2 regions of the Ureibacillus sp. FSL E2-3493 genome follow, and region 2 is predicted to be linked to the other one. Evidence: riboswitches for the same ligand, from Rfam matches in the RefSeq annotation. Region 2 holds a riboswitch; the other holds the start of a gene.
The links. Region 2 has a riboswitch for FMN ahead of MHH69_RS06835 (ECF transporter S component). Riboswitches for the same ligand answer to the same signal wherever they lie in the genome.
Positions count from the first base shown of each region.

Region 1 (16,897 bases), 1.6 Mb from region 2:
GGTATATTCTTCGGGTATCTTTATTGGAAAAAGGGATTCGAGTATGCAGTGTTAGCCCATATGTTTACACACATTGCATTACAGCTGTTGTTTATTCCACTATTGTCATGATAGTTGCATGAACTGTCTTTAAATAGGAAAAAGAGATGACTAGGTCACCTCTTTTTTAATTAATTCTTTTAAAACCACGTGCTCTGCACGTGTGAAAATATACTTTTAGAGTGGTATTAGAAATGGAAATAAAAACTCCTATTGATATAATGAAAATAGCCGTCAAACCAAATTCAAATCGAGAAGAGTTTTACTCAATGTCGAGCGACAATAGTCTATCAAACACAAGATGGAATTGGAAGTATCACATAGTTTTTATTATTATTTCTTTTTCAATGTTAATTTCGCTACGATTTCAACCCTTGCAGTTTGAGGAAACATATCTACTGGTTGAATGTAGTCCACGTTATAAAACTTCGTTAATTCCTGTAAGTCTTTAGCAAAGGTGGACGGATTACAAGAAGTATAGACAAATCGTTTCGGTTTAATTTTCAATACGGTTTTGATGAAGCTTGGTGCAAGACCAGTCCGGGGTGGATCGACAGTAATTACGTCAGGGATAAATCCATCCCGTTTCCATTTTGCCAACCATTCCTCTGCTGTACCTGTATAATAGCGAACATGTTTATATCCGTGATTTCTTGCATTTTTCTTAGCATCAACAATACTTTCAGGAACAACATCCATACCGCGGACTTCCTTTGCTTTAGGTGCTAGCCATAACCCAATTGTCCCAACCCCACAATAAGCATCTACTACTTTTTCCTTTCCAGTTAACTGGGCAGCTTTTTTAATTTCATCATATAAATGAACCGTCTGCTCAGGATTAAGTTGAAAGAAAGCGCGGGACGATAAGTCGAAGGCAAGTTCTCCTAAATTTTCATGAATCGTTTCTTTACCATATAAACTAATCGTTTCATCTCCAAAAATAAGGGAAGTTTTTTCTCGATTTATATTTTGGGTAATCGAAACGATACTCGGATCGATTTTTAATATGCGCTCGATTAACTCTTTCTTATGAGGTATATCTTTTCGTGTCGTCACTAAACAAACTTGGGTTTCGCCTGTTTGAACAGCTGTGCGAACGACAATTGTGCGAACTAATCCGTCCAACGATTTCCCATCGTAAATGGAGATATTTAGCTTTTGTAATATTTTTCGAGTCCCTACAGTGATTTTGGACGTTAGGGGATGTTGAACAGCACAATCATTAATATTTAATAATTTATTTGTCCCTTCAATATATAAACCTGCATAAACCCGTTTCCCTTCTTTTCTTACTTGGAAGGAACTTTTATTTCGATAATGCCAAGGGGTGTCCATCCCAAGGGTAGGGCGGATATCCGTCGTTTCAGCAATTGATTTAACGTACTTTTCTAATGCTTGTATGACCATATCCCGTTTTTCTTTAAGTTGCCCGCTATATGTTAAATGTTGCAGCTGACATCCTCCACATTCATTGTAAACAGGGCAGCTTGGCTCTTGGCGGTCTTTCGATACTTTACGGATGTTTAAAATTTCCGCTTCAGCAAAATTTCGCTGTACTTTTGAAACTTTTACAGTTACTTCTTCTCCAGGTAATGCACCTTTTACGAATACTACATTTCGTTTATAAAAGCCGACCCCTTCACCATTAATACCTAATCTTTTAATCGTTAAAGGAAATTTTTGACCAATTTCCATTACTACATTTTCGCCCAAAAGCGTTCACGTCCTTTATTTTGTTCATTTAACCATTATATCGAAGCACTATTTGAAAGCAAATGAATAAATTCTTCCTTTAAGTAAAAATCTATAGAGATACGTTTAGTGTTATTTTAAAATAAGTTATTAGCAATTATTTTGAAATCGTGTTATTCTTATTTCAATTAAATAAATTATTCCTTCGGGGTCGGGTGAAATTCCCAATCGACGGTGATGAAGTGAAACTTCTAAGCCCGTGAGCTTGTTATAAGCAGGATTTGGTGCGAATCCAAAGCCGACAGTATAGTCTGGATGGGAGAAGGAACTATTATAGATGTACCATTAAAATTGTTATTTTTAATGGTTTATTTGCTATAGTATTTTTTCTTTTTCAATCCCGATTCATTTCTGAACGGGATTTTTTATTTAATAGTTTAAAATTGAATACGGTTAAGCTTAAGATATATCTTAAGCATCCTTCGGGGTCGGGTGAAATTCCCAATCGACGGTGATGAAGCGAAACTTCTAAGCCCGTGAGCTTGTTAAGAGCAGGATTTGGTGCGAGTCCAAAGCCGACAGTATAGTCTGGATGGGAGAAGGATGAATTTTGGCACTTTTTGAAAATTAATTTCAAAAGGTTTATTTCGTTACGCCATTTTTTTTAAATACTCCCAACTCCTTAGGACATTTTCTAAGGGGTTTTTTATTTTTAGAAAGAGGTGAGTAGATTGTTTACAGGCATAATTGAAGATAAGGGAAAAGTAGTTGGGATTAAAAAAGATATCGACAGTAGTCAATTGACCATTGTTACACCCAAAATTGTGTCTGATGCTAAATTGGGTGATAGCATTGCGGTTAATGGTGTATGTCTGACGATTACCCACTTAACTAGTGAAGAAATGACTGTAGATGTCATGCCAGAAACAGTAAAGGTAACAACGATTCATACGTTAAAATTAGGAGATATGGTCAATTTAGAACGGGCAATGAGTGCCAATGGCCGATTTGGTGGTCATATTGTTTCAGGACATGTAGATGGTGTAGGAACGATTAGAAGTAAAAGACCGGTTTCAAACGCAGTTTACATTGAAATTGAAATACCTAGAGAACTTATTGAAAATTGTATACCTAAAGGTTCTATTACAATTGATGGGACAAGCTTAACGCTATTTCAAGTATCCAGTAATACTGTTACAGTATCCCTTATTCCTCACACGTATGCAGAAACGATTTTAGGCATGAAAAGTGTAGGAGATAAAGTAAATATCGAAACAGATATGTTAGGGAAATACGTTTTACATCATTTAAGAAAAACGGATAATACGTCAAATATATCAATAGAATTTTTAAAACAAAACGGATTTTAACTATAAAAACGGTGGTGGAGAAAATGATCAATACAATAGAAGAAGCTTTAGAAGACTTAAAAAAAGGAAAGCCGATTATTGTTGTGGACGATGAAAATCGTGAAAACGAAGGAGATTTAGTCATTCTAGCTGAATTTGCCACACCGGAAAATATTAATTTTATGGCGACATTTGGTCGAGGTTTAATTTGTACACCGATTACGGAAGAACTGGCCAATAAACTAGAATTATTTCCGATGGTTGAACATAATACGGATAATCATCAAACAGCTTTTACAGTAAGTATCGATCATATGGAAACGACAACTGGAATCAGTGCGTATGAGCGATCCTTTACGATTTTACAAATGATTAAAGAAAATGCTAAGCCAGCCCATTTCAGACGTCCGGGTCACGTATTTCCGTTAATCGCAAAAAGAAACGGAGTGCTCGAAAGAAGAGGACATACTGAAGCAGCTATTGATTTGGCAAGAGCTTGTGGCAGCGTTCCGGCAGGTGTTATTTGTGAAATCATGGCTGAAGATGGAATGATGTTACGCCTTGACGGCTTGAAGGATTTTGCAACAATGCATCGATTAAAAATTATTACGATTGAAGATTTAGTTGGATTTCGTTCAAAACAAAAAATTGGATAACACATTTTAAGACAATAATTTTATGACGAGGAGAATAGAACAATGGGAAAACGATTTGAAGCACAATTAATAGGAACAGATTTAAAAATAGGGATTGTTGTAGGACGTTTTAACGAGTTTATTACAACAAAATTATTAGATGGTGCCCTTGATGGTTTAAGAAGACATGGAGTAGATGAAGAAAATATTGATGTAGCATGGGTACCAGGAGCGTTTGAAGTACCATTTATCGCTAAACAAATGGTTGAAACAGGTAACTATGATGCGGTAATTGGGTTAGGTACAGTAATACGTGGAGCAACAACTCATTATGATTATGTTAATAACGAAGCAGCAAAAGGAATTGCTAGCGTTTCATTAAATTCAAATGTGCCAGTAATTTTCGGGATCGTAACAACAGAAAACATCGAACAAGCAATTGAACGTGCAGGTACAAAAGCGGGCAACAAAGGTTATGATTCTGCTGTTTCTGCCATTGAAATGGCCAACTTGAAAAAAATGTTTAAATAATGAATAGAAATCAATGCTTTTAACAAAATAAGTGCCAACACGCCTACTTTTCGTGTTGGCACTTTTTATTATTCTAATACGGATTCCATGACTAAATCGTCAAGGGAACCAAAAGTATACCCTTGTTTTTTCGCTTCTTTTATAAATTTCGGAAGGGCATCGGCATTATGTTTTGCCACAGTATGCAATAAAATTAATGCGCCTGGGTGCAATTGGTTCATTAGTTCATCGTAAGCATATTCCCACCCTACATTGGAATCAGCATGCCAGTCTACAAATGCTGTATCCCAGAACATGTGGGTATAACCGTGTTTATTTCCAACTTCTAAAACTCTTTCGTTAAATATACCTTTTGGTGGACGTACATAATGGGTACGTTTAATTCCGGCAACTTCATTTAATTTTGAATCGAATTTTTTCCATTCTTTTACAAGTTCTTCGTCGGATAACTTAGACATATCTGGGTGTCCATAGGAATGATTCCCGATAATATGACCTTCTTTAATCATTCTTTTTACTAAATCCGTTGCACTTGTTAAATAGTGCCCCGTTAAGAAAAAGGTTGCTGGAACATTTTCTTCCTTTAAAGTATCCAAAATACTTTCTGTATATCCGTTTTCAAAGCCGTTATCAAAGGTTAAATAAATAACCTTTTTGTTTGGGTCTCCTCGATAAAATGCGCCATACTCTTTTAACATGCTTTCAAATTTTGCCCCCGCATCTGCCGGCTTTCCATCTTTTGATTTACTAAAGCCCCAGTGATAGGAGTTTGCGTTAGCAATATCTGGTTTAATAAAACTAAAGGCAAAGAAAAATGCGATTGCCCATAATGTTAAACGAAAAATGGGATGTTTCCACATAAAAAATTTTAGCCTCCTTTTTGCTTATATTGTGCGAAAACTGTTCCTTTATGCCAATGAATATTCGCTTATCCTAGAAGGAAATGATTTAACAAATGAACGGCAATGAAACGAACTTAAAAAAAATGTATACTAATGCTTAGAAGGAGTGTTTGTATGCAAGTCATATCGAAAATAAGCAGACAGAAAAACAATCCAGAACGATATAATATTTATTTAAATGAAAGTTATGCCTTTGCTGTTGATGAATCGACCCTTATTAAGTTTGGTTTAACAAAGGGAAAAATACTCGAACAATTTGATATCGATGAAATTACATATGAAGATGAAATCGCAAAAGCGTTTAATCGTGGGTTAAATTTTTTAAGTTATCAAATGCGCAGTGAATTTGAAGTGAAAAAGAAATTGTTAGATGCAGGCTTTGGAGAAGCTGTTGTGTTAGAGGCCATTCGGAAGTTGGAGAAACTTGGTTTTTTAAATGATGAAACTTATTCGAAAGCTTTATTAGAAACAAAAAAGAAAACAGCCAAAAAAGGGCCGAGAGCGATTAAACAAGATTTGATGAAAAAGGGAATCGATAAAGATACTCAAAGCAAAGTACTTGAATCTTTTACTTATGAAGAACAAGTGAATATTGCGATGGAGCTGGCAGAAAAAACAGTGCGGGCAAATAGTAAAAAGACACCGATGCAAATAAAACAAAAGGTGCAAGATCTTTTAATGCGGAAAGGTTATTCCTTTTCAGTTGTAAACGAAATACTTGACCAAATTCGTTTAGAGAGAGAAGATGATGATTGGCAACATTTGATTGAACTACAAGGGGATAAACTGTGGAAAAAGTATGCTGCCAAGTTAACAGGTAATGAATTGCGAATGAAAACAAAACAAGCCTTATACCAGAAAGGCTTTCCAATAGAAGTAATCGATCGTTATTTAGATGAAAAGGAGCAGGAAGCAAATGGCTGAAAAAAATTATGCGGAAATGACGGAACAAGAATTAAGAGAAGAAATTGCCAACTTAAAGGAAAAGGCTAGAAAAGCTGAACAGCTTGGGATTGTAAATGAGTATGCTGTATATGAGCGAAAAGCAACGATGGCTGCTGCTTATTTAATTGACCCGAAAACAATTGTACCAGGAGAAATGTATCGTATAGACGGTGCTCCAGGGGAATTTTTTAAAGTAGAATATTTAAAAGGACGATTTGCTTGGGGTTATCGTTTAGGTGGAGATCGTTATGAAGAAGCATTGCCGATTTCTATTCTTTTACCAATGAAAGTAGGGAAGTAATATGAATGTGAATCAATCAATAGATAAATTAACACAAATTTTAGTAAGTAAAAATCCTAATTTATCCGTTAATAAAGCAAAAACATGGATTGAACTACTCTGGTCTGATTTTGAATCGACTTATGCAAAAGCGGGATATGATTACCGTGGAATGGAATATACAGAAAAGATAGTCCAACAATGGATTGAAAGTTACGGAGATAAAATTCATGAGTTTGCGGGTAGAAATCCAAAGTATGCCCATCTATTAGATGAAAGTGATGAAAATCTTCATTAAATAATAGAGGAGTTGTCCTAATAGGTGGGACAACTCCTCGCTATTTAATTACTCGAACCAATTTGTAGTTTGCGTTGTAGTTTATCTTCAGAATAAATCCAACCCGTATAGGAATTGACAATGTTCAACTCCTCATCCACATGGGCAACAGCTACAAAAGGATAACGATCATTACTTCGATAACGTAAATCGATTAAACGCACTTCCGTTAAGTTGCAGTCTATTTCGGAAATTTCCCAACGATATAAGGGAGAGAAAGAAATGAATGCAGCTAAATTCGAATCTTCAAGAGCTTTATTAACAATCGGTGTTCTTGGAAGCGGATGGATTTCAAATTTGTCGTAAATGTTTATTTTTTTGCCGTAAGCCCGACCAACATAATAATGGGTTTTTGATTTTGCAGCTACTCGCCAATTTAAAAAACGCATTGTTGGTGCGACAATGACATAATCTTCATCCGGAATAGCATCATGAACGGCCTTCTTTACAGCTGCTTGTAAAACGAAACGTATAATATAGTAAACAAAAATAATCGTATACATGACAGTGAATGTTATGACAGGGTCGAACCAAAAAGCCCATAACATAATGCCGATGCAATGTAATCCGAAAATAATCGGATCAAAGGTATTAATAACACCAAGTGCAACCCATTTCTTTGAAAAAGGACGAAGGGCTTGCGTACCGTAGGCATTAAATATATCAACAAAAACATGTAAAAAAACAGCTAGGAAAGTCCAAAGCCATAAATGAAATATATTGGCGTCTTGAAATATAAAAGATAATACAGCTGTAATGGCAATGGGCCATAAAAGGACTGCTGGGATCGAATGGGTAATGCCACGATGATGTCGGATGTAAATCGCATTATTTCGAAGTTTTAATATAGTATCCACATCTGGTGCTTGTGAGCCAATAACGGTACCAGCCATAACAGCAACAAATGTTAAATTATTTTCGGCTACAACAGGATCTGCTAAAGCTAAGCCGCCTAATGCAACGCCCATTACTAAATGTGTGCCTGAATCCAAAGTATCAACTCCCTGTTTATGGACACATTTCTTATATACTTGACGGTTATTTTCATGAATCTTAATAGAAGTATTATACCCTAATTATAAAATTTAAAATCGAAATTCGTCGGAGGTTATCGTGAATTATCAATATAAAAATGAATTTCGCCATCATTTAGTCGATTGGTTTAATAGAGAAAAAAGAGATTTGCCGTGGAGGCGAACATCGGACCCTTATAAAATTTGGGTCTCCGAAATTATGCTTCAACAAACAAGGGTAGACACGGTCATCCCGTATTATAATCGTTTTATAGAAAAATATCCTACGATGCAGTCCCTTGCTTATGCTCCGCAAGAAGAACTGTTAAAAATGTGGGAAGGGTTAGGATATTATTCAAGAGCTAGAAATTTACAGGCGGGCGTTAAAGAAGTGGTCGAGAAATATAACGCCGTTGTACCGGACAATCGCCATGATCTTTCAAAATTAAAAGGTATTGGACCATACACTGCTGGCGCTATTTTAAGTATTGCCTATAATAAACCAGAGCATGCAGTGGATGGAAATGTTATGCGTGTTTTAAGCCGCGTATTACATATTGAAGAAGATATCGCCCTACCCAAAACGAGAAAAGTTTTTGAAGAAGCAGTCGATATGTTAATCGATAAAGATTACCCTGGTGATTTTAATCAAGCCATAATGGATTTAGGAGCTATGATTTGTACACCAACTTCTCCGAAATGCTTGCTTTGTCCTGTACGTGATTATTGTATTGCGTTTCAAGAAGGTGATACAGAACAATTGCCAATAAAATCAAAAAAAATAAAAACGAAAAAAGTAATATATAATATATATGTAGCTGTCGATAAACAAGGGAATTATTTAATTGAAAAGCGACCAAATGAGGGGTTGTTAGCTAATATGTGGCAATTTCCAATGATAGAAATGACGAAAGAAACTACAAAAGACGCTTTTGAAAAACAGTATAATGTTCAAATTGAAAATTATTTAAATAATGATTTCATGAAATTTAAACATATCTTTTCCCATTTAACTTGGGAGATGGAATGCAATCTTGTACAAGTTCAACAATTGAATCAATTACCGGCCAATGCCCATTTTTTACCTATAGGAAAAATTAGGGAATTACCAATGTCAGTACCAATGTTGAAAATTTTGAATGTTCTGAATTAACTTATTTTTTAACTTTCGCATAATCTCAATAACATCAGTCCACAATAATTATTACGGAGGTGAGTTTGAGATGGCGAAGAAAAACAACAACAATAACAACAATAATAACAACAACTTCAACAATAATGAAGAATTTGGTGTTGATCAAGACTTCCAACAAGCACGTCAACAAAACCAAAAACAAAATCAACAAAACAACCAACGCAATAACAACAATAATAACAATAATAAAAATAACAACAACGAATTTTAATTAGATTGCTTTACAATTGTGAATAAGACAATTCACGTTAAGGTATAGACAAATTTATTTGTCTATACCTTAATTTTATATAAAGGATAAAAGGATGTTCTAATCTAATTTTTACCAAATTCATTAAAAAATATGTTCTTCTAACTACAAGTTTTTTATTTCCATTGTTATAATATAAAGAAATAACTGCTAGATGTTGATTTTTCTTCATTTAGCGGGTGTATAGAAACCCGCTGAATAAGATGGATTTTATTCACAGAGTTTGAAATGATTAATCGATACCGTTTAAGGTCATATCAAATCCTGGACATTTTCAACATGAGGAAATTGATACATAGACGAAAAGGTGGGCTTTAAATGACAATACCTACAGAAGGAGAAACGATTCAAATACATAGTTATAAACACAATGGTCGCATCCACCGTGTCTGGCAAGAAACGATGGTTTTAAAAGGAACGAAAAATATCTTTATTGGAGCCAATGAGCGTACACTTGTTACTGAATCGGATGGACGAACATGGCTAACACGCGAGCCCTCTATTTGTTATTTTCACGCAGAACATTGGTTTAATATTATTTGTATGTTGCGTGAAGATGGTGTGTATTATTATTGCAATATGAGTTCTCCTTATGTTTTTGATAATAATGCTATAAAATATATCGACTATGATCTAGATATTAAAGTTTTCCCAGATATGTCTTATACACTTTTAGACGAAGATGAATACGAGCAGCACAAGAAGGAAATGGGCTATCCAGAAGTGATTGATAAAATTTTAAAACGAAATGTGAATAAATTAATCAGCTGGATAAAACAAAAAAGAGGTCCCTTTGCGCCAGATTTTATTGAAGTTTGGACGAATCGATATTTATTTAATAAAGAAATGCAATCAAATGAAAAATAATAGTGGAAAAGTCTACTAGGAGAATCAGTAGGCTTTTTTTATGTATTTACTGGTAAATTAGAGTATAGTGTTATTCGTGTGTCCAAAATGGGACAACTTTTAATTAGGACGATTTAAGTTTGTTTGTTGATAAAGGGAAGTGAATAGAAATTGGGTAGTATTAAACGATATATGAGATTTGTAAAGCCTTATAGATGGGAAATTTTATTAACCATTTTTATTGGTATATTAAAATTTGCCATTCCGTTGTTCATTCCGATTTTAATCAAAATTGTAATAGACAATATTATTAGTGCACCAGATTTAACAAATGGGGAAAAAATTGAACAACTGAGTTATTGGTTAGGTGGTACTGTCATTTTATTCTTTATTATTCGTCCACCTATTGAATACTACCGTCAATATTTTGCCCAACATGTTGGGAACAAAGTATTGTTCGATATACGACAAGAATTATTTGGCCATTTACAGAAATTGAGTTTAAAATATTACGCTAATACTCGAGCGGGCGAAGTAATATCCCGGGTTATTAACGATGTAGAACAGACGAAAAACTTTATTATGATTGGCTTAATGAATTTATGGCTTGATGTTGCAACGATCCTCATTGCAATTGGGATAATGCTTGCGATGGATGTAAAACTAACATTAGTTTCAATCATTGCATTACCGCTATTCGCCATTAGTGTAAAATACTTTTTCGGAAAACTTAGGGATTTAACACGTAAACGATCCCAAGCGTTAGCCCATGTCCAAAGTTATTTACATGAAAGAGTAAGCGGAATTAGTATTATTAAAAGTTTCACGTTGGAGAAGCATGAACAGAAAATTTTCGATAATGAAAATGGAGAGTTTTTAGACCGTGCCCTAGATCATACAAAATGGAATGCAAAATCCTTTGCAGTCGTAAATACTATTACCGATATCGCCCCATTATTAGTGATTGCGTATGCCGGTTATCGAGTAATTCAAGGTGATCTATCCGTCGGAACAATGGCTGCGTTTTACGCTTATATTGAACGATTGTATAGTCCATTAAGACGTCTAGTTAATTCATCTACAACTTTAACCCAATCTATTGCTTCAATGGATCGAATGTTTGAACTAATGGATGAAGAATACGATGTTCAAGATAAAGAAAATGCTCGTCATCTTGCTCCTGTAAAGGGACAAGTTTCCTTTGAAAATGTAAATTTCCAATATGAACAAGACGGACAAATGATATTGAAAAATGTTCAATTTGATATTAAACCTGGAGAAACCGCTGCCTTTGTTGGGATGAGTGGAGGCGGAAAATCAACGATTGTAAGTTTAATTCCTCGCTTTTACGATGTAACAAATGGGGCAGTTAAAATCGATGGGATGAACGTGAAAGATGTATCCATTCAGTCGTTACGTTCCCAAATTGGAATTGTATTGCAAGATAATATATTATTTAGCGATTCGGTAAAACAAAATATTTTAATGGGTCGACCGGATGCTACGGATGAAGAAGTGATTGCAGCTGCTAAAGCAGCCAATGCCCATGATTTTATTATGACATTACCTGAAGGGTACGAAACAAAAGTAGGAGAGCGCGGTGTGAAACTGTCCGGGGGTCAGAAACAACGTGTTGCGATTGCCCGTGTATTCCTAAAAAATCCGCCAATTTTAGTATTGGATGAAGCGACTTCTGCCTTGGATTTAGAAAGTGAAGCATTAATTCAAGATTCCTTAGATCGATTGGCAAGTGATCGAACGACTATCATTATTGCCCATAGATTATCAACAATTACCCATGCGGATAAAATTTTCGTTATTGATCATGGTGAATTAGTAGAGGAAGGTAACCATGAATCGCTTATGGAAAAACAAGGTGTTTACTATGATTTATTCCAAATTCAAAAATTAGACTAAAAAAATAATACGACAAGAAAATGCCTAACAAGTCAACGTTCGACTAGTTAGGTATTTTTTATTTTTTGCAAAAATTTGATGTATAATCCACTGTTTATATACGTTTTCAAATTTTAGTGAACCAGAATTTAATCGATTAAAGCAGTATAACTGTTGCTTTTTGTCGAGAAAATTACATTGAAGTTTTGTGTTAATTTAAGGTATTTTATCATAAAAACATATGATTAAGAGAATTCAAATCTATTATTGTTTTTAAGCAAATAGAGAACGAAATAGAATGATAGATTTGTAAATTAGCGTTATGCGAGGGGGTACAAGATGGAAAAAAAAGTACTATTACAAGTTAAAGATTTGGAAACAACTTTCTTTACTGACGATGGAAAAGTACCAGCAGTTGATCATATAGACTTTCATATTAATGAAGGAGAAATATTAGCTATTGTAGGAGAGTCAGGCTGTGGGAAAAGTGTTACCTCTCTGTCTATTATGGGGCTCGTACCATCTCCTCCTGGAAAGATTACATCAGGTCAGATCCTTCTAAATGAGTTAGATTTAACAAAGCAAACAGAAAAGGAAATGCGTAAAATTCGTGGAAAAGAAGTGGCAATGATATTTCAAGAACCGATGACTTCTTTAAATCCTTTATACACTATTGGGAATCAACTAACAGAAGCCATTTTAATCCATAACAAAGGTATGAAGAAAAAGGATGCAGCGAATAGAGCGATTGAAATGATGAAACTGGTTGGATTACCAAGGGCAGAAGAATTAATGAAAGACTATCCCCATCAATTATCAGGCGGGATGAGACAACGGGTCATGATTGCAATGGCTCTACTATGTAATCCAAAACTATTAATCGCCGATGAGCCTACTACTGCCCTAGACGTTACAATACAAGCTCAAATATTAAAGTTAATGAAAGAGTTGAATAAACAATTTAAGACGGCAGTTTTACTCATTACCCATGATTTAGGTGTTGTTGCTGAAACGTGTGAACGGGTAATCGTTATGTATGCTGGTCAAATTGTCGAAGAAGCTCCCATATCTGAAATATTCAAAAATCCTCAACATCCATATACGAAAGGTCTAATCCAATCTGTTCCTGACATGCGTTATAAAAAGGAAACTTTATATTCCATTAAAGGTAATGTACCAAAGCCTGGTTCCATTCAAACTGGTTGTCGATTTGCTCCCCGTTGTGAATTTGCTGCGGAACGGTGCTTTACAGAAAATCCGCCATTATACGAAGTAAGCTCTTCCTTTGTTCATAAATCAAGATGCTTCTTACAGGAAACGGAGGGAATTCCATTTGCAGAACGTGCTATTGAAAGTCGATAACTTAAAAAAATATTTTCCAAAGGGAACGAGTTCTTTAAAAAAGGGCCCCCATGTGAAGGCAGTCGATGACGTTTCATTTCAAGTTTATGAAGGAGAAACCTTAGGAATCGTAGGGGAGTCGGGATGTGGAAAATCAACGACCGGTCGAATGATTATGCGTCTTCTTGAACCAACAGAAGGTTCCATTAAGTTTGATGGTGTCGAACTTTCCTCATTATCTAAACAAGAAATGCGAAAAGCAAGACGAGATATTCAAATGGTATTTCAAGACCCATATGCTTCATTAAATCCAAGACATACTGTTAAAAAAATTTTAGAAGAACCCCTTATTGTCCATGGTATTGGAAGTTCAGCGGAACGTAAAAAAAGGGTAGAGGAGTATTTAGAAATTGTCGGCTTGAGCTCATATCATGCAAAGCGCTATCCCCATCAATTTAGTGGTGGGCAAAGACAGCGTATCGGTATTGCTAGAGCTTTAATGACAAATCCGAAGCTAATTATTGCTGATGAGCCGGTATCTGCATTAGATGTTTCGATTCAAGCACAAGTTTTAAATTTAATGCAAAGATTACAGCAAGAGTTAAAGCTAACGTATATTTTCATTGCCCACGATTTAGGGGTAGTTCGCCATATTAGTGATCGGGTAGGCGTAATGTATTTAGGTAGATTTGTAGAGTTAGCTGATAGTGAATCTTTATATGCGGAACCATTACACCCGTATACGCAAGCTTTGTTATCAGCCGTACCGATTCCTGATCCTACTTATGAACGGGAAAAAATTATTCTCACAGGTGATGTTTCGAATGCCATTCCAGATAAGGGATGTACTTTCCAAACTAGATGTCCATATGCAACGCTTACTTGCAAAATGACAGTTCCAGATTTAGTAGAAGTCAAACCAGGTCACTCTGTTGCGTGCCATTTATTTAATGAAGCGCAGCAATGACATATAGAACAAAGAAATTGGGAGGGTAACTATGAAAACAGGGAAGTTTTGGTCTCTAAAACTATTTTTATTACTAGTTCTTTTAGTAGTGCTAGCTGCATGTAGCGGAGAAGAAGGTACTTCAGAAGAACCAGCAGACACAGACACAAGTGGAGATACAGAAGAAGCAGTACCTCAAACTTTAGTATTCGGTCGTGGTGGAGACTCTGTCTCATTAGATCCAGCCATTGTAACAGATGGTGAGTCTTTTAAAGTAACAGAAAATATTTTTGAGACATTACTAAACTTTGGTGAACAAGATACGACGGTACAGCCAGGTTTAGCGAAGGAATGGGAAGTTAGTGAGGATGGTCTAACATATACATTCCACCTACAGGAAGGTGTTAAATTCCATGACGGAACAGATTTTAACGCTGAGGCAGTGGTGAAAAACGTTGAACGTTGGAAAGGTGGCGCTGAAGAAAAGTTTTATTATTTCCATTCCATGTTTAAATCTGAAGGGGAAGATATTATTAAAAGTGTAGAAGCTGTTGATGATTACACGGTTGTCTTTACCCTTACGCGTCCACAAGCACCTTTCTTAAAAAATATTGCGATGAGTCCATTTGCTATTGCATCACCGACTGCCTTTGAATCAGCGGGTGATGCCTTTGGAGATAATCCGGTAGGAACTGGTCCATTTAAATTTGTTGAATGGAAGCGAAACGATTCAATTACAGTTGAGAAAAATGAAGATTACTGGCAAGAAGGATTACCGAAATTAGACAAAATTATTTTCCGTTCCATTCCCGATAACTCTGCTCGTTTAAATGCATTAACAACTGGAGAAATCGATTTAGCGGATGGAATTAATCCGTCTGATGCAGCAACTGTAGAATCCAATTCTGAACTACAATTAATCGAACGTCCATCTATGAACATTGGTTATCTAGGGTTAACATCTACACGAAAACCTTTTGACAATGTACTTGTTAGACAAGCTGTCAACTATGCGATTGATAAACAAGCGATTGTCGATGCCTTCTTCCAAGGTAGAGCTGAAGTAGCTGTAAACCCAATGCCTTCTTCGATTAGTGGTTATAACGAAGAAATCGAAGGATATCCATATGACCCTGAAAAAGCAAAAGAATTATTAGCTGAAGCAGGGTATGACGGTGAAGAAATTGAGCTTTGGGCAATGCCAGTTCCACGCCCATATATGCCAGACGGTCAAAAGGTTGCTGAAGCCATTCAGAAAAATTTAGCGGACGTTGGTATTCCATCTAAAATCGTAACTTTTGAATGGGCAACATATTTAGAAAAGGCAAAAAATGGTGAAGCGGATGCCTTTTTAATGGGTTGGACAGGCGATAACGGTGACGCGGACAACTTCCTTTATACATTGTTAGATAAAGATACGATTGGAAGTAATAACTATGCTTATTATTCGAATGATGAAGTTCATGAATTATTAATTGCTGCTCAAACTGAAACGGATGAAGAAAAGCGAAATGATCTTTATAAACAAGCACAAGTTATTATCCATGAAGATGCACCGTGGGTACCATTAGCCCATTCAACGCCATTACTTGCTGCGAAAAAAGGTGTTACAGATTATTTACCTCACCCAACTGGATCTGAAAGTTTAATTAATGTATCGATTCAATAAGTGTCTATTGCTTGAATAAGTGCTAAGCTGCTTACGAATTTTGTTAATAGACATTAAAAAAATGGGGGGTATTTTTACCTCCCATTCTTTCATTCATGCATTCTAACGAAAGAGGTGAAGATATGCTTCGCTACATAGGTAAACGAATTCTTCATTTAATACCTGTGCTATTAGGAATGACATTTATTGTTTTTTTAATTATTCGTGCGATTCCTGGGGATCCAGCCCAAGTGATTTTAGGTCAGCAAGCGACAGAGGAAGCGATTAAAGCGTTAAGAGATAAATTAGGACTCGATCAGCCATGGTATATTCAATACTTCGATTATTTAAAAGGACTACTAACTGGCGATTTAGGAGAGTCGCTACGTACAAGTCAGCCGATTACTAGTGAAATTTGGCCCTATTTAGCTGCCACTATGGAATTAGCCTTCTTTGCGATGATTTTAGCTATCCTTATCGGAATGAATGCCGGAATTATTTCGGCTTGGTTCCAAAACTCTTGGTTTGACTATATTGCAATGGTTATTGCTTTAATCGGTGTATCTGTACCGATTTTCTGGCTTGGTTTAATGGAGCAATGGGTATTTAGTTTAGAGTTAAATTGGTTGCCTACTTCCGGAAGGGAAGAGGTGCGAGCACCTGTTGAAGCAATTACCCATTTCTATTTAGTCGATACATTGATTCAAGGACGTTTTGATCAATTTTGGGTAACGATTCAGCATTTAATCTTACCGGCCTTTGCCCTTGCAACGATTCCGATGGCGATTATTGCCAGAATGACCCGCTCTTCCATGTTGGAAGTAATGCGCTCAGATTATATTCGTACTGCTCGAGCAAAAGGGCAAAAAATGGTGAAAGTGATTTATAAGCACGCATTAAAAAATGCTCTTATTCCGATCTTAACAGTAATTGGATTACAAACGGGCTTGTTATTAGGTGGAGCTATTTTAACGGAAACGATATTCAGTTGGCCAGGAATCGGCCGTTATATTTACGAGGCGATAGGTTACCGTGATTATACAGTCATTCAA
Region 1 is NZ_JBBOPK010000001.1:2,910,243-2,927,139, reverse strand. It holds gene MHH69_RS15165 (CPBP family intramembrane glutamic endopeptidase) at 1-111, shown strand, start outside; gene rlmD (23S rRNA (uracil(1939)-C(5))-methyltransferase RlmD) at 373-1,734, opposite strand; FMN riboswitch at 1,929-2,062, shown strand; FMN riboswitch at 2,206-2,339, shown strand; gene ribE (riboflavin synthase) at 2,463-3,101, shown strand; partial or broken gene ribB (3,4-dihydroxy-2-butanone-4-phosphate synthase) at 3,125-3,715, shown strand; gene ribH (6,7-dimethyl-8-ribityllumazine synthase) at 3,779-4,246, shown strand; gene pdaA (delta-lactam-biosynthetic de-N-acetylase) at 4,315-5,106, opposite strand; gene recX (recombination regulator RecX) at 5,263-6,072, shown strand; gene MHH69_RS15130 (YfhH family protein) at 6,065-6,394, shown strand; gene MHH69_RS15125 (YfhJ family protein) at 6,402-6,671, shown strand; gene MHH69_RS15120 (metal-dependent hydrolase) at 6,716-7,702, opposite strand; gene mutY (A/G-specific adenine glycosylase) at 7,824-8,876, shown strand; gene MHH69_RS15110 (hypothetical protein) at 8,947-9,129, shown strand; gene ntdP (nucleoside tri-diphosphate phosphatase) at 9,487-10,035, shown strand; gene MHH69_RS15100 (ABC transporter ATP-binding protein) at 10,186-11,931, shown strand; gene MHH69_RS15095 (ABC transporter ATP-binding protein) at 12,250-13,272, shown strand; gene MHH69_RS15090 (ABC transporter ATP-binding protein) at 13,244-14,218, shown strand; gene MHH69_RS15085 (ABC transporter substrate-binding protein) at 14,250-15,866, shown strand; gene MHH69_RS15080 (ABC transporter permease) at 15,989-16,897, shown strand, end outside.
Region 1: linked by a shared signal. The riboswitch ahead of ribE (riboflavin synthase) and the one ahead of MHH69_RS06835 (ECF transporter S component) in region 2 are both predicted to bind FMN.

Region 2 (16,897 bases):
ATTCTCACCTCACTATTTTGCTTTACAAGATACCCTCTGTTTAATACTATATTGCATAACAAAATAGCAGTCAACTATTTTGTTATGCAAGTTACTTAAATAGCATTGATTTTTAATGATAGAACTGTTAAACTGAAATTAGTAGTTGGTACTAATAACTGATATAACATTATTCGATAAAGGGGTACATTGGATGGACATTTTACAGTTAAAAGATAAAAATATTGTCGTAATGGGTGTTGCAAACGAGCGTAGTATCGCTTGGGGAATTGCAAAGAAGCTTTTAGAAGTAGGAGCAAACGTAATCTTTACTTATCGAAAAGAACGTTCAAAAGGAAAAATTGAAAAAGTTTTAGCTGATTATACAGAACATAAAACAGCTGTTATCGAATGTGATGTAAATAGTGATGAAAGCATTTCAAAAGCCTTTACTCAAATTGGTGAACAATTCGGTGTCATTCATGGAATTGTGCATTCCGTTGCCTTTGCCCATGCAGAAGATTTAAAAAATCGTTTTGTTGAAACATCTCGTGAAGGATATGCCTTTGCTCAAGATACAAGCGCATATTCGTTAATTGCAGTGGCAAAAGCGGCCCTACCATATATGACAGAAGGTGCTTCCATCGTCACAATGAGTTATTTAGGTGGACAACGAGTGCTTGAAGGATATAATGTAATGGGTGTTGCAAAAGCTGCATTAGAATCTGCAATGAAATATCTTGCATCAGATCTTGGTTCCGAAGGTATACGTGTAAACGCAATATCTGCAGGTGCTATTCGTACGTTAGCAGCCAAAGGTGTACCAAGCTTTAACACAGCATTACACAAAATCGAAGAACTATCTCCATTGAAACGTAATACAAATCAAGAAGAAGTAGCAGATATGACTCTTGTTATGTTAAGTAACTTGTCACGCGGTGTTACGGGAGAAACGATTTACGTTGATTCTGGATATAATATTATGGGATAAAATTTAGGACTTCACTATGCATACTTTGCATAAAGAAGTCCTATTTTTCATTTACTTACTTAATTTCTCTAATAATAGCTCTTCTGTAACCGGACCAATAATTTGTTCTACAATAATTCCCTCTTCATTCACAATAATACTCGTTGGGATTGTAAGAACTTCATAAGCAATGGATGTATTCCCGCCTTCATCTAATAAAATAGGAAAGGTAATACCATGTTTGTTTGCAAATTGTTTCACTTTCTCTTTGTTCGTTTCTAAATCTGTCGCATTAACGGATAAAATTTCTACATTATGTTCTTTAGCATAACTTTCATAAAAATGTTGGATTGTAGGCATTTCTTCTACACACGGAGGACACCACGTTGCCCAAAAGTTAATGAATATTTTTTTTCCCTTTAAATTTGAAAGTTTCACTGTGTCACCAGCTAATGTTTTCAATTCAAAATCAGGCGCTTTCGTATTCATCGTTCGAACTTCTGGTTGTATACTTCCCTCTTCATGAGCATCATTATGGTCATGAGCATGGGCATGTCCTTCTTCTCCATGGGTATCACCGATAACCGGTTCTTCAATGATTCGATAAGAAATAGTAGGATTATCTCCTCTAGACCCTTCGTCTTCACTTGGAAGTTCTTGCAAAAGATTCGATTGGATTGCCTCATCAATAGTTAGTGGAGTACCTTTCGATTCAGCCATATTTGTATATATTGTAATGAAAAGAACAATGACAATGAGCCCCGTTAAAACAGCAGATAATAATTGTTTTCTCAATCAATAACTCTCCTATTTCATGCATGATTATCATTAGTATATGAACTTTATTAAATATCATGTAAAGTTCTTAAAATATAAAAAACCCCATTAACTAATACTCCAAAATAGGTGGAGTATTAGCAATGGGGCATTTACAACAATAAATTAATACATTTTTAAATATTGGTCACGTTCCCAAGGATGTACAACTGTACGGAACATATCATATTCAATTTCTTTCGCCTCTTTAAAGTTCGAATAAATATGTTCGCCTAGAGCACCTTTAATCACTTCATCTTTTTCTAATTCTTGTAAAGCTTCTAGTAGTGATCCCGGTAAACTTTCAATACCAGTTTCTTTCAACTCAGCCGCATTCATCACATAAATATTACGATCTACTGGAGGAGGAGGTGTTAAACCGTTACGGATTCCATCTAAACCAGCTTCTAAAAGCACTGCTAAAGCTAAGTAAGGATTCGCTGCTGGGTCAACTGAACGTAATTCAACACGAGTAGATAATCCACGAGATGCAGGAATACGAATTAACGGTGAACGGTTACGAGCAGACCAAGCAATATAACATGGTGCTTCATAGCCTGGTACTAAACGTTTGTAAGAGTTTACTAATGGGTTTGTTACAGCTGTGAATGCTTTCGCATGTTTCATAATACCTGCCATGAATGCACGAGCAGTATCAGATAGCTCTAATTCTGCATTTTCATCCCAAAATACATTTTGGTTTCCTTTGAACAATGATAAGTTCGAGTGCATACCAGAACCGTTTACGCCGAATAGTGGTTTTGGCATAAATGACGCATGTAAACCGTGTTTACGAGCGATTGTTTTAACTACTAATTTGAAAGTTTGAATATTATCACACGCTTCTATAGCATTTGCATATTTAAAATCAATTTCGTGTTGTCCAGGAGCTACCTCGTGGTGAGAAGCTTCAATTTCAAAGCCCATTTCTTCCAATTCTAACACGATATCACGACGGCAGTTTTCACCAAGGTCAGTTGGTGCTAAGTCGAAGTATCCTCCATCATCATTTAATTCAAGAGTTGGGTTACCTTTTTCATCTAATTTAAATAAGAAGAATTCTGGCTCTGGTCCTAAGTTGAAACTTGTAAATCCTAGTTCTTCCATGTTACCTAATACACGTTTTAAGTTTGAGCGTGGGTCACCAGCAAATGGTGTACCATCCGGATTTACAATATCACAAATTAATCGGGCTACTTTCCCTTTTTCCGCTGTCCAAGGGAAGATAACAAAAGTATCTAAATCCGGTTGTAAGTACATATCTGATTCCTCAATACGTACAAAACCTTCAATGGAAGATCCGTCAAACATCATTTTGTTATCTAAAGCCTTATCTAATTGGCTTAAAGGAATTTCTACGTTTTTAATCGTACCTAAAATGTCTGTAAATTGTAGGCGAATATATTTTACGCCTTTATCTTTCACAATTTGTTTAATGTCTTCTTTTGTGTACTTAGCCATCTTTTTCCACACTCCTAAAATTTTAAATTAAAAAATATAATTTACTCACCCTTTACTTGAAAAAAGCGAGATAAATCCCCTTGCCTTAATGATGCCTTTTGCATAATTTGTGCCTGTTGCATTTCCTCACGTAAAATCGCGCGGAGTTCTGCGTCAGAAATAGATAGTTTGTTAGAAGATTTCACATTGTTGTTTTTTCTCATATCAAAAACTTTTTTAATTCCTGCCATGTTAATCCCTTGATCGAGAAGTTCACGAATTTCTAATAATGCATCTACATCATCTAATGAGAACATTCTACGATTGCCTTCTGACCTTGCAGGCTCAATTAATTTATGTTCCTCGTAATATCGAATTTGTCTCGCAGTTAACTCCGTTAATTGCATTACCATGCTAATAGGGAGTAACGGCATTGCTCTTCGAAACTCTCGACTCATCGACATCTCCTCCCTTTCATAGCATTATTTTAAACTATGTTATGTATAATAGCAATACTATGTTAGAAAAAATAACATATGAAATTTAGATTTTTTTTATCGCAATTTTAGATGGAACGAATTCCCTATATAATCAAGGGCTTACGACATAAAAAACGAAAAAACCCAACGCTTTCACGTTGGGCCATTCTGTATCAATTTTTTCAAATAAAAAAGCTGTTCATTATCGTCATAGTTTATGACATGAATGAACAACTTTTGATTTATAGTAAATATTGTGCTCGTTGATTTTCGATCCAAACTTTCATTGTACGGAATAATAAAACCGTTACAATCATGAGCATAATTCCTTTTATAAAGTTAAATGGTAAAATACCTAACACAATCGTTTCTTTCATATCAAAAGTACCCCATCCAAGGAAGTAAGAATACATAGGTAAAAAGGCTACATAGTTTAATAGACTCATTCCTACTGACATAATGACTGTACCTGCGGCTAACCCTAAAATTAATCCTTCTAGTTTAGGTATCTTTTTATAAAGATAGTAGACAGGTAAAATAAATAAAATACCTGTAACAAAGTTGGCCATATGACCTACCGGAACCCCTGTTGGTGTCCCTGAGAAAATCCAATCTAATACATTTTTAAACAGTTCGACTAAAATTCCAGCTAACGGTCCCATTGTAATTGCTGCGATTAAAGCTGGTGTATCACTAAAGTCGATTTGTAAAAATACCGGGAAGCCCGGTAAAGGGAAGTTTATTAGCATCAGAATAAAAGAAATACTACTTAACATGGCAATCGTTACAAAAGAACGTAACTTAAGGTTTTGATTTTTCATTTACTTTCTCTCCTCTTTGCTGATTCAACCCGCAAGAAGAAAGGACAGCCTTCATCTATATTCGCCTTCTCCATGAAAAATCCCTTATGCAAAATTGCATAAGGGAGAAATAGGCACATTAAAAATAAGAAAATAAGTATGCGAAAACAAGCGTATTATAAAGGGTACGCTAAATAAAAGTAAAGTTATACGACAATGTACAAACGATACTTCCACATACAGTTTCCTATCCACAAACGAATATAGAGACCGTACCTTCACCTTCTCCCATCCAGACTATACTGTCGGCTTTGGAATCACACCAAATCCTGCTCTAAGTTGAGCTCGCGGGCTTAAGAAACTATATTGCAATCCTCCGATGTAAAAGAGAATGAGTTTCTATTACCGCCGATCGGGAATTTCACCCTGCCCCGAAGATGAATCAATATTATTTTTTAACATTATATCTCGAAATTGAAATATTGTAAAGATAGTTCAATAGGAAAAACTTTTCCTTTTATTTCCTATTTTCAAACGCTATTTATTGAAAAACTGTTGAATATGGTATTTCATTTGCACCGACCGGCATTGGTAATGTTGTAGTAAAATCAAAACCTTGCCATTCGGTTTGGGTTACATTTTTAAATTGTACGTTCATATTGAAATTTGCTGCGGTTAATAAAATTCCTTCAATCATTTTCATCGCTTGTTGTTGATCAAGAGTCATTAAATCCAATTGTTCAGTGAATGTTACAGTAACCACATCCTGTTCAACCGTTACATCGTAATCAACATCCGGAACAATAACGGATTGATAAACATCATTTGTGTTTTCTTTCATTGTAAGAATCGCTTCTTCTACGGTTGAATAAAAAGCTCTAAAGTTAGGCACTAAATAGCTCTGACCATCTGGCTGTGTAAATTGATAATAGTTGTATTGAGTCGTTTCACCATTCAATGGAATTGGTGATGATTCTCCTACTTCACTGAATATAAAGGGTGAACCAGTTTCATCTAATTGAACAACTTCATCATAATGATCTCCAAATGTATCTACTAGTGATGCTGTATAAGTTGTAAGTGAACCAGTTCCAACATCATATAATTGATCACTTGGTAATGTGTGAACAACTTGATTATCCCGTTCAGTAATTTCCCCGTCATACGGATGATAATTATGAAATCCAATAGCCTCTTCGTTAAACAATGGTGCATATTTGTTATATAGCTCAACCCCTGTAGGTTGACTATTACCAAAATCCTCCTGAATTCTTTCATTTGGAATTAAAACGGTTACAGGGATACTATCTGCAGCATCACTAGCTAATCCTAATTTAAATATCGTATTTCCTTCAATTTGATCAGGATAAACAGCTGTACGAAGATCAGCCATCTCAGTTCCCATTATATTCATTTCTTCACTAGATTTCGATTCCTCTGATTCAATCATAGAGTTCTTAGAAACACTAGAGGAATCGTCTGCTCGATCCATTACGGTAGTTTCTTCAGAAGTATGTTGGTTCATCATTGACGGAACTAATATAGCGATTAAACAGACTGCAGCTATTGAAATGGCCATCGGTATCCAATTAAATTTCTTTCTAGTTTTCTTCAAAGGCTCCTCATCAAAAAGTCCATCTTCCTTTAGTCGTTGGAGGACTTCATCTTTTGAACGTTGATCATGAATTTTCGGTACATTGGATAATAGATTTTCAATTTTGTCGTCATCCCATTGGTCATGAGTCATGTTGATTCGCCTCCTTTTTGGATGTTGTTAATAACTCACGAAGTTGTTTAATGGCCCGATGTTGTGTTGTTTTAACTTTTCCTTCCGTCCAATTTAAAACCGCTGCTGTTTCCGATATAGATAATTCTTGGAAATATCTCATAATGATGACCATCTTTTGATCACCAGTACATTTTTCTAAAGCGGTTAATAACTGCTGCATTTCGTCATTGAGCTCGGTAAAACTTTCAGGAGATTTAGTTGGTGATACGAGTTGTTCTGTTTCCCAATTAAAAGCATTAAAACTGTGGGAAGAACGAACAGTATTTTTTCTAAAATAGTCGATGGCTACATTTTTTGCAATGGCAAATAGCCATGTTTTCTCTGAGCTTCTCCCCTGAAATCGCTCGTAGGATTTTAATACTCTTACATATACTTCATGGGATAAATCTTCTGCAATGGTTCGATTTTTAACTAAATAAATTAAAAATTGAAAGACATCTTGATGATACAATTCATACAAACGATGGAATATGGACTCTTTCAAACTATCAGTCCTCCGTTCCTATTAATTTTGTCGTATACAACATAGAAAAGTTTCATTAATTCAAGATATTTTATAATTTCTATTAAAATTATTCTATATGGTCATTATAAGTGCAAATATCGATGATATACATAAAATAAAGGAAAAGGTTGTCCATTTCACTACAATCTTTAAGGACAACCTTTATTTTAACGGTTTTACATTTAATGGTACAACTAAAATAAAGAACAATTTTTATTTGACGATAAACAGTCCACGAAACTGACTATTCCTTTTGCTCAAATTGTTTTGCTACTGTTTCAATTACATTGACTCTTCTTACTAAATCTCGATAACGCATTTGTTGTTGCGCTTTTTCTTTTGTAACTCTCTGTTGTTCTATATATACCTTTTGAATTTCCGAATGAAAGTATTCAATATCTGATTGATTACTCGATAAATTAGCTGCACTTTGAAGTACCAGCTTTTTAGTCTTTAAATCCGATTCTAAAGAATTAAGTTTGTGAATTTCTTCTTGTACACTCGTACATTCATTTATCAAATCTTGAAATAGATCGAGAACATGCCCCATTTCAACTATTCCCCTTTCCACACAATTTGGTTTTCTACGATATCTCTTTATCTTATGAATATTATTTCCGAAAAAACTTCTAAATAATGATGTTTTTTAACAATTGGAAAAAGGGGCTATTTAATGTCGTTCTTCCAATATAAAAAAGGCTAGAAACATTGACGTTTCTAGCCTTATCACTTTTCTTATAATGGTAAAAAGAAGGTGAAAGTAGTTCCTTCTCCAACTACACTATCTACATGAATATTCCCTTTATGGGCTTCGACGATGTTTTTCGCAATGGCAAGACCTAACCCTGTTCCCCCTTTAGAACGTGTTCGAGCTTTGTCCGCTTTATAAAAACGTTCAAAAACATAAGGTAGATCGTCTTGTGGAATTCCCTCTCCAGTATCCGAAACTTGGATTTTTGCATAGGATAATTCTTGCGTTAAGGAAACCGTTACACTTCCCTGTTCGGAAGTATGTCGAATCGCATTATCAATTAAATTCGTTAACACCTGTTCAATTCGATCTTCATCCATACTTATTTGAACATCCTCAGACAACTCTGTCTTAAATTGAAGATGAACTTTCCTTTCCTTTGCAACCTGGGTAAATTTTTGCGTAATTCTTTCAATAGCATGCACAATCGGAACTTCGTCTTTAAATAAATTTGTATATCCCGATTCCATGCGAGCTAAATCTAACAAGTCATTAACTAAACGTCCCATTCGCTGAGATTCATCATAAATGATGCGAGTCATTTCACTCCGTTCTTCTTCGTTGGACACTACATCATCTAATAACGCTTCAGAATACCCTTGCAACATCGCAATAGGTGTTCGAAGTTCATGGGACACATTCGCAATAAAATCGGAACGTAATTTTTCAAGACGGGATTGTTCGGTCATATCGCGAATGACCGCAATGGCCCCACGAATGGATAGTTCACTATTTTTTAATGGACTAATCGTAATTCGATAGTAGGAACCACCTATTTCAAGGTCTTCTTCTAGCTTATCTTCAAAATTTAATACATGATCTAGCATTTCAAAAATTTCCTTAGGAATAGGACTGTCATTTTGCCCTTTTTTCCCTATAAACCATTTTTGAAGTAATTTATCAGCAGGAGGGTTACTTAATAATATCGTACGATCCCGGTTAAATGTAATCACACTATCGGTCATTGAAGTTAAAACACTTGCTAACTGTTCTTTCTCCTGGTTAATCACTTCTAAATGATGCTTTAATTGTCTACCCATTTGATTAAAAGCAACGGCTAATTGGCCAATTTCATCATTTTGAGTAGTAGGCAACGTTTCATCAAATCTCCCTTTTGCCAATTCAAAGGCGTGTTCACGCATTTTACGTAATGGCCATGTAATACGGGAAGATAGGAAGAAGGCAAAAAACGTTGTTAAAACAAAGGCAATAAAAGCTGAAAGGAAAACGATTTTCGTCGTTTCCTGGGATGTTTCATGCAATGCCTTTGGATTTTGATAGATGAAAATTGCCCCGTGAACTTCATCATCACTTTTTAATGGATAACTTAATACAACATAAGTTTCCATTTTCTCTTCATCCGTTTGAGAAGGTAAAATCATTTCATCGATAATTGGTTTATCCGATTCATAAATTTTATCGAAGGCTTTGTTTTTTATAATACTATTTTGAATTACTTCTTCGTTTGTTGCTGTTTGAAAGGATGAAACGACTTTTCTTTCATTTGAAGCAAGGAAAGCATTGGTATCCTCCGTTAACATTTCTTCGATAATTTCATCTGTTAACTGCTCTAAATCATAATTATCAACGATACTAGCAATCGTAGAGGCTGTTTGGCTTAAAGATTTTTCTGCTTGTTCACGATGATAATCTTCTAAAAACTCCAACATTAAAACCGTAAATACGAACAATACAAATGAAACGAGAAGCAATATGGTAATCCATAGCTTCCCGACAATACTTCTCCATATTTTAATCATTGATTACCTCAAATTTATAACCTACGCCCCAAACCGTTACAATCATCTTCGCTGCATTCTCCGATACTCGATTTAGTTTTTCGCGTAAACGTTTTACATGGGTATCGACTGTTCGTAAATCACCAAAGAAATCGTAATGCCAAACTTCTTTTAATAATTGTTCTCGGTCAAATACTTTATCTGGAGATTTAGCTAAAAAATATAACAGCTCGTATTCTTTTGGCGTTAAGTTTACTTCCGTACCATCGGCAGTAACACGATGTGCATCATGATCGATAGTTAAATGTGGGAAAACCACTAGATCCTTTGAAGTAGACGGACTTGAAACGGGTGAAAACACAGCTGAACGACGTAAAATTGCTTTAACACGTAATACAACTTCACGAGGACTAAATGGTTTTACAATATAATCATCTGCACCTAGTTCGAAACCTTGTACTCTGTTAGCTTCTTCACCTTTAGCAGTTAATAATATGATAGGTGTTGTTTTCTTTTCTCGTAATTCTGAACATACTTGTAGTCCATCTTTTTCAGGCATCATAATGTCCAATAGTATACAATGATAGTCTTTCTCTAAAGCCATTGTAAGGGCGATTTCACCATTTTCAGCTTCATCTACTTCATACCCTTCACGTTCTAAATACATTTTTAATAAACGTCGAATACGGTCTTCATCATCTACTACTAATACAGAAATATTTTCAGACATAGGTTTTACCCCTCTCATTCTTTCTCTTTACTATTGTACATTTTCATATTAAAAATTTAAAGGAGATATAACAAAACTTCCACAGTTATGTCGTTTTGAAAGATTTTTGAAAATAGATTAGAGAAAAATTGTATGATTATTTGAAAAACTAAATTCTATAAAGAAAGTTCTTCCCATTAATGAGAAGAACTTTCATCCATTAACTTACTCTTAAGCGTAAGAATGTAAACCTGCAATTACTAAGTTTACAACTATTAAGTTGAAAAGAATGATGGCAAAGCCGATACATGCAAGCCATGCGGATTTTTTACCTTCCCAACCTTTAGATAAACGTAAATGTAAGTATGCCGCATAGAATAACCATGTGATAAGCGCCCATACTTCTTTTGGATCCCATCCCCAGAAACGGCCCCACGCTTCTTGCGCCCAAATCATGGCAAATACAAGGGCACCTAAACTGAATATAGGGAAACCAATTAATACAGAACGATAACCAATTTCATCTAATAAATTTAAATTTACTTTTTTAACTAATGGATGAAGCATACTTAAAATACTTCGACGAGTAATTAATCGGATTAAAATATAAAGAATTGAACCGAACACAAATGACCAAAATACAGTTGTTAATTTTTGCGCATTAATAACTGGCGCTGTTTCAACAAACGGTTCCATCACGTCATCCGTTAATAGTACGTATTCATTCATTCCGAAAACAGCTGGCATATTGTATGTGATTTCTTGTTGTGCTCCTTCTTTATCCACATAAGTAAACGCTGCTTCATAACCAATACTTTTGAAAATCACTGTTGCTAAAATAAATCCAATTACTAAAACCATAAAATAAAGAACAGCTTCTAACCAGAAACGGCCTTTTGATTTCACTTGAGGATCGGTATCTTTTAGTAAGTACAACAATCCTGCAACTGCACTAATTGCTAGAACCGATTGACCAAGGGCAGCCGTAATAACGTGAATCGTTAACCAATGACTTTGTAAAGATGGCACTAATGGATCCACATCATTCGGGAACATAGCCGCATAACCGATAATTAATAGCGCAATCGGTAATGCTATAAGCCCAAGGGCAGTTAAACGATACATATAGTAAATAAGAATGAAAGCAGCAATGATAAACATACCAAATGCAGTCGTAAATTCAAACATGTTACTTACAGGTGCATGTCCTGTATAAATCCATCGCGTAATAAAGTAACTTAAGTGGGCTAAAAATCCGATAATCGTTACGATCATCGCTAATTTGCCCCATTTATCAGCACGTTTTGCTGCACCATCCGGTTTTGAACTTTTAATCGCTCCACCGAAGAAAAATGTTCCGACTAAATAAGCAACAAATGCAACAAATAACAGATTTCCACTTATATCAATTAAACTCATAAAGTGCTGTCACCTTCCTTTTCTTTTCCTTCACCTTCGCCATCTTTATCCTCTTCTCCTTGATCAATGTATGGAGGCAAGTGGGCAAAATCTGATAAAGCATTTAAATCTTTCTTTATACTAAACCAGTTTTTGTTTGTATGGGCTGCAAGGCGAATTGTACCATCTTCCAATTGTTCCACCCAAACACGTCGGTGATTCCAATAAGAACCGATGACTACACCTAACATAAAAATAACGCCACCAATTGCTAAAATTGGAATGGTACTATCTTTATGTACAGTTAAACCAGACATATCTCTAGTTTCAACACTTTGGAATTCCATTTTATACGTGTTATTACCATTTGGTTCAATTGTTTGCTGAATCGCTACAAAGCTTACTTCCCCTTCTGGTTTATCAGGTGTTACCATTTTAAATATAAATGCTGGATTATTAGGGGTTGGTGTAGCTGTTTGCGGTTCTCCATTTTCAAATCCTGAGAAGTCAGGATAGAAACCTAATAATTCTACTTTTGTTTGATCATTCAATACATATTCTTTTTGAGGATTTGTTAGATCGATACTAACAGCACCTAAAGATTCGCCTGTTTCCTTATTTGTTAGCTCGAAGTTCATCGTTTTCAGTTCATTTAAACGGAAATCCATTTGATAAAAGGAAAATCCATCATGTTGTAAAGGATGATTGACTCGAATGGAGTATTCTTCTACTAACTCTAAATTTTCAGCTTGACCCGGAATTGCATCTTCAGACTGTTTATATAATTTCACATCAGTTTGATAGTTTTTCGCTACGACATTAACACCTTGCAACTCTTGGTTTTCTGTCTTTTCATTATCGTGCATTTCTAAAATGAAATCTTCATTTTCGATAAAGTAACCATCCATTCCTGGAACTGCCCGAGTTTCTCCTTCTCGAATCCACATCGATTCGTCCACATAAAAACCAGGTACAAGTCGAAGCATCACACCAAACAAGAATATGATCAAACCAACATGGTTTATGTAAGGGCCATAACGGGCAAAACGACCACGTTCAGCTAAAAGCGCATTGCCATCTCGGCGAACTTTATATTTTAACGCTTTCATTTTTTCTTCTATTAAATTTAAAGTTTTGGATGAATCCCCTTCTGTAACAGGACCTTCCGCAATGATACGTTGTCGCTTCATAAAACTAACATGTCGTTTAACACGTTGATTTTTTAAAGAGCGATGTAATGGTAGACCTCTATCGATACTGGCAACAATAATCGAAATCGCCAGCATTCCCACTAATATTTGGAACCACCATGAACTATAAACATTGGATAGCCCTAATTCATAATAAAGCTTCCCAAGGGAGCCGTAAGTTTCTTCATAATATGCAGCCTTTTGCTCCTCCGTTGAAACACTAACATAAAATTCTTGTGGGAAAATCGTTCCAATCGAAGCAGCAACGAGGTTAATAATAATTAAAGTTACCCCTACTTTTACACTTGAAAAGAAATTCCAAATTTTATCGACAATCGATTTATTTCTCGTTTTCGATCGAATTGCGATACCATCATATCGCATATTTAAAATTTTACTCTTTTTACCTTCTTCAGTTAAAGGTTGGCCACACTTTTCACAAAGCAAAGTACCTTCTGGGTTTTCATGACCGCAAGCACAAATAATTTTTCCCATTTGAATTACTCCTGTTCTGGCTTAATTGATTCCATATAGGAAGCGATTTGTTGTTCGTTCATTTCACCAGTAATAATTTTCTCAACTTCACCTTCTGGATTAATTAAGATAGTCGCTGGCAACAAATCAACATTATAAGCCGTCATTACACTCTTCGTAGGGTCAATTGCAACTGGAAAGTGTACATCTAAACTTTCAATAAAGTTTTTCACTTCAAATTCAGTTTGGGCAATGTTTACTGCTAATACTTCAACGCCTTGTTCTTTATAAATGGCATATTGATTTGACATAGCAGGCATCTCTTTCTTACATGGCTTACACCAAGTTCCCCAGAAATTTAAGAAGACTCCTTTTCCTTCATAATCTGAAAGTCGATGTTTTAAATCGCCATTATATAAATCAACAAGTTCAAAATCTGGCGCTTTGTCCCCTACTTGTAAAACTTCTACCTTTTCCTTAGTTGCTGTACTATAAACTGTATAGACGATTGCAGCTAAAAGAACAACGAGGATAACACCGCGATATATAGAACGTTTTCTTTTTTTATCCATTTACAGGTTCCTCCCCAGAAAACTATACAATCTTCTTTATTATAGCAAACTTCATTTTTGCATTATCTTCTGATTTTGACTGATTTATGAAACTTTCTTTCCTAATATCAGTCAATTTTACCTGTTTCTGCTAAAACTCGAAGCAATTTTACCTCATGTTTTGACAATTCCCGATATTCTCCAGGTTTTAATCCAGCTAAATCTAAAAATGCAAACCGTTCACGTTTTAATTTGACAACTGGTGTCCCTATCGCTTCAAACATTCGACGAACTTGTCGGTTGCGCCCTTCGTGAATCGTAATTTCACAAATTGCTTTCCCTGCTTTTTCATCAAAGGATGTCATACTTACTTTTGCGGGTGCCGTTTTACCATCTTCTAATTTAATACCGCGCTGTAATTTCTTTAAGCCGTCAATGGTAGGTACTCCCTTTACACGAGCGACATAGGTTTTATCGATTTTAAACTTTGGATGGGTCATTTGGTAAGCGAATTCGCCATCATTCGTTAATAAAAGTAAACCTGATGTATCATAATCAAGACGTCCAACTGGGAAAATACGTTGATGTACATGCTTTTTGAAAATATCCGTCACCGTTTTTCGACCTTTATCGTCTGTTACAGCTGATATTACGCCTCTTGGTTTATATAACAAAAAGTAAACTTTATCTTCTTTTTCAAGTTTGATACCATTTACTTCGATTGTGTCAGAGCTTGAAACCTTTGTCCCTAACTCCTTGACAACTTTTCCATTGACTTTCACTTTACCTTCTAAAATTAATTGTTCTGCTTTTCGCCTTGATGCTACGCCAGCATACGCAATCACTTTCTGTAATCTTTCCAATTTGTCCACCCCGTTCATTCGTGTCAGCACATTTAATCTGTTGAAAATTATGTCATATTCTGTTTCATTATTAAAGAAAAATAGCTTATTTCGAAAGTTGTTTGATTATTTCGAAAGGAGCCATGTAAAAAACATATAAAATTGCTTCTTTCTTAAGCTATATGTAGTTTATGGATACTTTAAACTGTTAAAAATCCCTATATCCAAAACACAAAAAATAAGACTGCTCGAATTGCAGTCCTTAAAGAATGATCATCTTTATTCGTACTGTTCATTATTGGAACGACTTTATTTGATATTAACTCTAGTTGAATAAATACTTTCATTATTTAAAAATACATGCCAAATTCCAAAGTTGTCTTGCTTTCTAGATAAGTGTAACACGTTTTGAATTTGTTTTTCTTCTTCTTTGTTAACTAATAGTTTAATCGGTTTACTTAATTCTACCGTTTTTGTTTCTGTTGCTTGATATTCTCCTTTATCTGCAATTGTAACATAGTCATAGTTGGAAAATATTTTATTCGCAAGTGATGTATGTACTTGCCAATCATTTGACTCGCTTAACGTAACAACAATAACCTTTTTATTATCTTTTTCAAAATAAGTTGCCAACGTTCTTCCTGCCACTTTTGTAAACCCTGTTTTTCCTGCTACGGCATCTACTTGTTGACGTAAAAGGCGATGTTTATTTTGCCAAGTGACACCATTTTTAGTTGGACTTTTATAATTAATCGTCGAAGCAATTTTTTTAAATGTATCGTTCTGTAAAGCAATACGTAACATTTGAGCTGTATCATATGCGGATGAAAGATGTAATTCATTGTGTAAACCAGAAGGGTTTGTAAAATACGTATCATTTAATCCGTATAGATAAGCTTTTTCATTCATTAAATCAACGAAACCTTCTAAGGAGCTTCCTGCATGTTCTGCTAAGGCGTATGCAGCGTCATTCCCGGAACGTAACATTAAGCCATACAATAACGTTTCCACCGTAACTTTTTCACCAGGCTCTAAATAAATCGATGAGCCTTCACTTAATGCTGCTTGGCGAGAAATGGTCACTTCATCGTCTAATTGACTATTTTCAATAGCTATTAATGCTGTCCAAATTTTTGTTAAACTAGCTATAGGCATTCTAGAATGGACATCACTGCCTTCCAATAATCTACCTGTTTCTGCATCAATTACGGCATACGAAGCATTTGCTGCGGTTGTAACCGAGAAAAAAAATACGATGGAACAAAGAAACGCAAAAAAGATTTTTGCAATTTTTTTCAACAAGCCACTCCTTTTTTCACTTTACTCTTCACTAAAAGCTTCTTGGAATTTCGTCATAAATAAATCTGTTTCTTCATTTTCATCCACTTGATCGCCTTCAAGTAATGGAGGAAGTTCTTTTATATCTTTCAAACCGAAATAGTTCAAAAACTCCTTTGTCGTACCATAAAGTATCGCTCGTCCTGTTCCTTCTGCCCTTCCGACTTCTTGTATTAATGCACGGGAAACGAGCGTTTGGATAGGACGTTCACTTTTCACTCCACGTAAATCTTCAATTTCCGTTCTCGTAATGGGTTGCTTGTACGCAATAATAGCTAACACTTCTAATGATGCCGTAGATAACACATGGCTATTCGGATTTTCTACAAGTTTTTTTATACAATCCGCCATCTCAGGTTTTGTCGTTATTTGATATGTACCTGCTAATGTTTTTAATGTGATTCCTCGTTCTTCAGATTCATTATAATTTGTTTCTAGCTCACTTAAAGCGGCCTCAATCTCCATTTCATCGACTTCTAGTAATTGGGATAGCTGCTTTAAAGTTAAGCCATCGTCGCCCACTACAAAAAGAAGTGCCTCAATCTTGCTCATCAAATTGTTTAAGTTCATCGCCAATATCCTCCTTTTGTAAAATAACAGTTAAGTCTTCGAAGTTATTTTCTTGCTCTACAAAAACGACATGGCGTTTCATTAGCTCTAATAATGATAAAAACGTTACAATAATTGTTGATTTATCTTCGTATGGGAAAAGTTCAGAAAAGGAAGATCGACCCCCGCTTAACTTTAACGAATCAATCACAGCAATCATTTGATCTTTAACCGATATTTCTTGTCTAGCAACTCTTGTAGATAAAGGTCTTTTAAGCTGCTTCCGACGTAGCAATTTTTGGAAAGCACTTAACATATCATAAACATTGACATTCATATCGAAAAGTGCAAGCTGTTCATCTGGCAGAAATCCTGATAAATCGCTAGGTGGTCGTGTGAAAACTTGTGCACGATCAGCTTCTAAATCCTTTAATTCGTTCGCAGCTTCTTTATATTTCTTATATTCTATTAATTTTGTTACGAGCTCTTCCCGTGGGTCAGGTCCTTCAACTTCAAATTCAGCATCTTCTATTTCACCTTCGTGAATGGGAAGGAGCATACGACTTTTAATCGCAAGT
Region 2 is NZ_JBBOPK010000001.1:1,328,256-1,345,152, reverse strand. It holds gene MHH69_RS06855 (enoyl-ACP reductase FabI) at 194-970, shown strand; gene MHH69_RS06850 (TlpA family protein disulfide reductase) at 1,022-1,744, opposite strand; gene glnA (type I glutamate--ammonia ligase) at 1,892-3,226, opposite strand; gene MHH69_RS06840 (MerR family transcriptional regulator) at 3,268-3,663, opposite strand; gene MHH69_RS06835 (ECF transporter S component) at 3,927-4,505, opposite strand; FMN riboswitch at 4,761-4,927, opposite strand; gene MHH69_RS06830 (hypothetical protein) at 5,026-6,231, opposite strand; gene MHH69_RS06825 (RNA polymerase sigma factor SigX) at 6,221-6,757, opposite strand; gene MHH69_RS06820 (hypothetical protein) at 7,023-7,328, opposite strand; gene MHH69_RS06815 (ATP-binding protein) at 7,514-9,289, opposite strand; gene MHH69_RS06810 (response regulator transcription factor) at 9,282-9,998, opposite strand; gene ccsB (c-type cytochrome biogenesis protein CcsB) at 10,209-11,396, opposite strand; gene MHH69_RS06800 (cytochrome c biogenesis protein ResB) at 11,393-13,060, opposite strand; gene resA (thiol-disulfide oxidoreductase ResA) at 13,066-13,611, opposite strand; gene MHH69_RS06790 (pseudouridine synthase) at 13,719-14,453, opposite strand; gene MHH69_RS06785 (D-alanyl-D-alanine carboxypeptidase family protein) at 14,742-15,722, opposite strand; gene scpB (SMC-Scp complex subunit ScpB) at 15,753-16,340, opposite strand; gene MHH69_RS06775 (segregation/condensation protein A) at 16,309-16,897, opposite strand, start outside.